3 regions of the Kiloniella sp. genome follow, and region 3 is predicted to be linked to each of the others. Evidence: predicted binding sites of a transcription regulator. Region 3 holds the regulator's gene; each other region holds the start of a gene.

Region 1 (2,279 bases), on a different contig from region 3:
GTGGTGGTTTCGTCTCAGTAACAAGCTCATTGTCAGACATTTACGAGGTAAGGTAAAAAGGGTTATGGGGGCACTATCCGTACTGCTTGCGAGTATTGGGAACAGAGCTTCGATTATTTTGGCGCTTAGCCTACCACTTTGTGCCTATCTACCTGCTTCTGTTAGCAAAGTGCTTCTGCCATATATGAGCTTTATTATCATTGGTCTTATAACTTTGGCCATGATCCGGGTTGATTTGGCGCGTGTCCTTGGTCATTTAAAAAATCCGGTTTCTCTGGTGCTTTTCCTTGTCGGCTTGATGTTTGTATTTCCCTTAAGTGTTGACTGGATAGCACGTTATTTCTCTCTTGCTGCTCCGATACATATTGGGTTGGTATTGGCTGCGTGTGCCCCACCTTTAGGGTCTGCGCCAAATCTCGCATACCTTCTAAAGCTTGATGGGGAGTTGGTGTTTAATATCACCTTGGCTGGTACTGCAATTATACCTTTGACAGCGCCATGGGTTATTGGAATGACGCTGGGGGATCAAATGACTTTTGATCAGTGGGCGTTGTTTCAAAAATTACTGATCACTGTGGGCAGTTCATTTTTACTTGCGTTTGTTGTCCGCAAAGTATTGGGGCGAGAACGCATTAAAAGAAGCAGTACCCAATTGGATGGGGTAAGTACCCTTATTATGGTGCTGTTTGTGGCAACGGCGATGGCGGGGGTATCAGAAATTATTGAAAATGATCCCTTTTATATGGTCTTGCTATTGATTGTCGTGACCATCGCAAACTTTGGGTCCCAATTCTTTTTTTCAATCATTGGACTTTTTATTCGGCGAATAGGTCATTTGTTTCGCTCTGTCGGAAGTATGCAAACGGAAAGCATTTTATCCTTTTCCATGGTTGCTGGGAACAGAAACCTGGGTCTTGTTGCTGCTGTTATTCCGATTGCTTTCCTACAGGAAATACTTCCCTTTCTGGCGCTGTATCAGGTGCCTATATATTTAACGCCTCTCTTAGGTGGTCTGTTTTACGGGTATTTGTTGAAAAGAAAAAAATAGCAGAACAGGCAAGGCAATCGTCTGGAAAATATTGGTTAAAATGAACGCGATTCGTTGAAGATTCAAAGCTCTCATTCATTATATAATTTTTCCTAATTATCTAATTTATAATAATTATTTTGTAAATTTATCATTAGTCACAATGATTTTGTTCTCTTTTTGTTCTGGTTGGTGTATTTCTTGTTTATGGATCAAAAGACAGAGCAAATACCGGATAAACAGAACAAGCTTGAAAAGGGGCAGCTTCATCCCGATGCGCTTCGGGGGCGGGGAGCAATAACAAACCGTGTCGGACGCTTTGAAACGTATGAACGGGAAAGAACTGACGATGGTTGGGGCAGCTTGGACGAGGAGACGAGGCTACAAACTGAGATCTCGTCAGACCCAAGTCGTTCGGTAATATCAAAGAATAGTTCGCCGGATATCCCCTTTGAGTTATCCTTCAACCCTTACAAGGGGTGCGAGCATGGCTGTATTTATTGTTTTGCTAGGCCAACGCACGCCTATCTTGGGCATTCGCCGGGGGTGGATTTTGAACGTTTGATCTATGTGAAGGATGATGCCGCAGAATTACTGGCCAAAGAGCTGTCAAAAAAAACATATGAATGCAAAGTCATAGTATTTGGTGCGAATACTGATCCTTATCAGCCCATAGAGAGGGAGCAAAAAATCACCCGACAGGCCCTAGAGGTCTGCGAATCTTTTAACCAGCCTGTGGGTATTATCACCAAAGGATATCTGGTGATGCGCGATGCAGATATCTTGCAGCGTATGGCGCAGAAGAATTTAGTATCTGTAGCTATATCTGTAACAACTTTGGACCGGAAGTTGGCGCGGGCTATGGAACCCAGAGCTAGCACGGCATCTAAACGTTTAGATGCCGTTCGGCAGCTTACTGAGCTTGGCGTGCCTGTGTCAGTGCTGATGGCGCCAATTATTCCAGCGTTGAATGATCATGAAATAGAACGTGTTCTGGGTCTGGCCGCGCGGGCGGGCGCAGTTTCCTGTAGTTATGTGTTATTACGGCTGCCGGGTGAGATCAAAGATTTGTGGCTAGAATGGTTACGCTTGCATTATCCGGATCGAGCTAGTCGTATCATGGGAATATTGAAATCGATGCGGGGCGGTCGTGAGTATGATTCACGTTGGGGTAAACGTATGCGTGGAGAAGGTGTTTTTGCGCAACTCATTGCTGATCGGTTCTCTTTGGCCCGAAAGCGCTATGGACTAA
Region 2 (2,279 bases), on a different contig from region 3:
CTTCTTCTTTTCCTTCGAGCATGGCGTTTGCCACAATCCCTGCATTTTTACGTACAGCAGTCTCGATTTTTTTCGCAACTTCCGGATTTTCCGTCAGGAATTTTTTAGCATTCTCACGACCTTGCCCAATGCGCTGTCCATCACAAGAGAACCAAGCACCGGCCTTTTCAACAACGCCGGCTTGAACACCGAGATCAAGCATTTCACCAGTTTTGGAAATACCTTCACCATACATAATGTCAAACTCAACCACCCGGAATGGAGGGGCCATTTTATTTTTAACAACCTTCACTCGAGTTTGATTACCGGTAATATTTTCACGATCTTTAATCGCACCAATACGGCGAATATCCAAACGAACGGAAGAATAAAACTTAAGTGCGTTACCGCCTGTTGTCGTTTCCGGATTACCAAACATCACCCCAATTTTCATACGAATCTGGTTAATAAAAATCACCAGTGTACGGGACTTGGAAATCGAGCTTGTCAATTTACGCATCGCCTGACTCATCAAGCGTGCTTGCAAACCAGGAAGAGAATCGCCCATATCCCCTTCGAGTTCAGCTTTAGGAACCAAGGCAGCCACGGAATCCACAACCAACACATCCAATGCGCCAGAACGTACCAATGTATCCGTAATTTCCAACGCTTGTTCACCGGCATCAGGCTGAGAAATCAGCAACTCGCTTACGTCGACACCAAGCTTATTGGCATAGGCAGGATCAAGAGCATGTTCTGCATCGATAAAAGCACAGGTGCCACCAGCTTTTTGTGCTTCAGCAACAACATGCAGGGCTAGGGTTGTTTTACCGGATGACTCCGGTCCGTAAACTTCGACGATACGCCCACGTGGCAAACCACCTATGCCTAGGCCAATGTCCAATCCCAACGATCCCGTGGAAATAACTTCGGTCTCAACTGCCTTTCCCTCGCCCAGTTTCATGATCGAGCCTTTACCAAAAGCGCGTTCAATCTGTCCCAGGGCTGCATCTAATGCCTTTTGTTTGTCCACCGTGCTATTCTCCACTAACTGTAAGACGTTTTGTGCCATCGTTGCCTCCCTTATCCCACAGGCTCACACTTGCTGCAACGAGAACAACGTACCCTCTTTGTTCCCATCAAGCAACAAAAAAGAACATTACAGGAACATCTGTATATAAAAGAGTCTATCCGCTGTAGTTAGGCTGACATAACTATTGTTGTCTAAGTATATATATCCAGCATAAAAACCGTAATACACAGTTATTGCGTGGCAAGAACATCCTTAACTTTAGAAGCTAACTGTTTCAAGCTAAAGGGCTTGGGTAAAAATTCAATAGCAGAATCTACATCCAACGACTTACGAAAAGAATCTTCCGTATAGCCGGAAATGAAAATAACTTTTAGATCCGGGTGCGTTTTATAAAGCGTCTTGATCAGCGTAGGTCCATCCATCTTTGGCATCACAACATCTGTTATGACCAGATCAATGGTTTCCCCGTCTTGCTGAAGAATCTCAAGTGCTGCTTCACCCGAATTCGCCTCAAGTACTTTATAACCTTTGTTCTCTAATGCCCGCGCACTAAAGGACCTCACAGCATCTTCATCTTCGACCAGCAGAATATTACCCCGCCCGGTCAAATCCTGTGCTTTTGGTATTTCAGCAACATGTTCTTCCTGATCTTGCGCATCTTCTTGGAAATGCGGCAGCAGTAAAGAAAAAACAGTTCCCTGATCAGCTGTTGAATCAACAAAAACAAAACCACCCGACTGCTTCACAATACCATAGACAGTGGACAGTCCCAGCCCGGTCCCAGCCCCAACTTCTTTTGTTGAAAAGAAGGGATCGAAAATACGGTCAATAATTTCAGTCGGGATACCGTGTCCGGTATCTTGTACCTTCACCAGAACATAATCACCGGGCGGGATTTCCTCGCCTTTAGCTTTATAAGGGGCATCAACCATCACATTTGATGTAATAATTTCCAACACCCCCCCCTGATCCATTGCATCACGTGCATTCACAGCAAGGTTAATGATAACCTGCTCTAATTGCCCCTGATCAGCCTTCACATCCCCCAAATCACGTCCATGTGTGATGCGTAGCTCAATGGTTTCACCAATAAGGCGACGCAATAGATGTGCAAGTTCAGCAATGATATCCGTTACATTCAAACGTCTGGGCTGAAGCGTTTGTTGACGAGAAAAAGCCAGTAACTGACGAACAAGGTTTGCGGCCCGATTGGCGTTTTGTTTAATCTGCATGATATCTGCAAATGATTGATCACCAGGGCGATGAC
Region 3 (2,279 bases):
CCAGTTTTCAGATGTCGTTTTCTGCGGTTCTGGCGCTTGTCGCTTTTTTTGAATGGTATTCTTATAAAAATGTTGAACAGCATTTTGTCGGGAAAATGTTAAACGGGATAAAGCTAACTTGTTATTGTTCCCTTGTAGCCTCGATCGCGACGGCACCTTTTGTTCTCTATCACTTTCATAGCCTGCCTTTATACGGGATCCTTGCTAATTTGGTGGCCGTCCCCTTCACGGCTTTCATCCTCATGCCATTGGTTTTGATATGTTATGTGTCGTTTCCTTTTGGATTGGAAGGATGGGTAATTCAATTATTAGGGCAGGCTTTCGAATTTTTGTTATGGATTTCCCGTGCCATTTCTCAAATTCCTTATGGAGAATGGAGGTTAAGTGCTTTTCCAGTCTTTGCATTGGTTATTGTAACATTAGGTGGCATTTGGCTTTGTCTTTTTAAAACTAGACTTAGGTGGTTCGGGATTATTCCTGTCGTATTTTTTGTTATTTTTATCAATATGTTTTCTTCTGATCCTGATATCTTAGTTGACCCCAAAGGACAATTAATAGGTATTGCTATCAATGATACGCTTTATCTCAACAACACGAGACGGTCGAGGTTTGTCGCTCGGATCTGGAAACAGGACCTTGCCCTAAAAAGCGTTAAGCCTTGGGAAGAGTTACCTCGTACCTATTTGAAATGTGACGAAGAAGCTTGCCGCATAAGGTTAAAAGGTGTGAAAATCTCTTTTGTAAAGAACGGTACAGCTTTTCTGGAGGAGTGTAATCAAGGGCAACTACTTGTGGTGCCTGGGCTGAAAATTCCACGATGGTGTCGGGAAAATGGCGCAGACCATAGTTCCTTTTCTTTGGATAAATGGACCTTGAGGAATGGTGGAGTGCATAGCATATCAATTATGCAGGGCACCCCGAACATACAAAAGGTTAATAAAATTACCGGTGATCGCCCTTGGAGTAGAAGTGAATAATTTTTTAATTTAAAGTATTGAGAACGTCTAATAAGGTATTGTTAATGATATGTTCTTAGTAGGCCAACAAGCTTGCCTTGTACTTGAACTCTGTCAGATTCATAGGTTTTAGTTTCATAGGCAGCATTAGCTGGTTCTAGCTCTATTTTGCCACTTTGGCGTCTGACATGCTTAAGAGTTGCTTCTGCATTATCAACAAAAGCCACACCGATCTGACCATTTTCTATCGTATCGCATCTTTTGATCAAAACGGTATCACCATCAAGAATGCCTGCTTCGATCATTGAATCCCCCTCAACAGTCAGGGCATAGTGATCACCGCCGCTTAGAAGGTTCAAAGGAACGTCAACGTAATTATCGGGATCATTTAGTGCTTCAATCGGTGTACCTGCTGCAATTTTCCCATAAAGAGGGAGCTGTACAGTGTCTTCGGATGATTGATTGGCCGCTTCGATGTTTTCATTAAGCAGGCGATTGTTTTGCTGTTTTAGGGCATTAAATTCCTGAGCTTGCGGTACAGGCCCTAAATCTTCTGGTAGTCTCAGAATTTCAACTGCTCGCGCTCTATGTGCAAGCCGTCGAATAAAGCCTCGTTCTTCCAGGGCTGTTATTAGGCGGTGAATACCTGATTTTGATTTTAATGCAAGTGCGTCCTTCATTTCATCGAATGAAGGCGAAACACCTGTTCGAGATAAGTGATCCCGAATGTAAAGCAATAGCTCACGTTGTTTCTTGGTCAGCATTAAAATTCCCCCGAAATACAGAACTGGATTTCTGTAGAACAAAACAAAAACATAACATTTGTTCTACTTTGGTTCTCGTTTCAGGTCAAGCTGTTTTGCGTCTTTTCTTACCGTTAAAGCCGAATTATCTCTACTTCTGTACCTTTGGCTACAGACGAAGCGAAGGGGGCGCGAATCACAAGGCAGTCAGCCTTGCGAAGTAGGTTTAACATCGCGCTGTCCTGCCGTTCAAAAGGCGTGGCTTCTAGTTGTCCTGATGAGTTTGTTGATAACTTTGCTCTTAAATAATCCTGGCGCTTATCATTTTCACCTAGATCTTGGGTGAGTATAGCTTTTTCTACCTGTAAGTTATCAGGATCTCTACCAGTCATTTTCCACAGGGCCGGGCGGGCAAAAATGTAGGCGCATACAAGCGTTGAAACCGGGTTTCCGGGAAGACCTATCATCGGTGTTTTCCCGAGCTTACCAAAGATAAGAGGCTTTCCCGGGCGCATGGCAATACGCCAAAAATCAATTTCCAAACCTTGCTCACCAAGTACGGAACGAACAAGATCGTGAT

What was found. Region 3 encodes LexA, which represses DNA repair genes until DNA is damaged. Its sites were predicted from a motif close to ATGTTCTANTTTGGTTC; they were not measured.
Region 1: a site for LexA is predicted at 1,197-1,213, ahead of ACN0QW_RS14575 (PA0069 family radical SAM protein). Genes of this name have one in related genera too.
Region 2: a site for LexA is predicted at 1,123-1,139, ahead of recA (recombinase RecA). Genes of this name have one in related genera too.

The regions. Positions count from the first base shown of each region.
Region 1 covers NZ_JBLXHT010000009.1:86,514-88,792, reverse strand. The annotation lists gene ACN0QW_RS14585 (DMT family transporter) at 1-21, shown strand, start outside; gene ACN0QW_RS14580 (hypothetical protein) at 65-1,048, shown strand; gene ACN0QW_RS14575 (PA0069 family radical SAM protein) at 1,235-2,279, shown strand, end outside.
Region 2 covers NZ_JBLXHT010000003.1:239,431-241,709, forward strand. The annotation lists gene recA (recombinase RecA) at 1-1,051, opposite strand, end outside; gene ACN0QW_RS07175 (PAS domain S-box protein) at 1,243-2,279, opposite strand, start outside.
Region 3 covers NZ_JBLXHT010000002.1:413,650-415,928, forward strand. The annotation lists gene ACN0QW_RS05150 (ComEC/Rec2 family competence protein) at 1-977, shown strand, start outside; gene lexA (transcriptional repressor LexA) at 1,019-1,720, opposite strand; gene glp (gephyrin-like molybdotransferase Glp) at 1,834-2,279, opposite strand, start outside.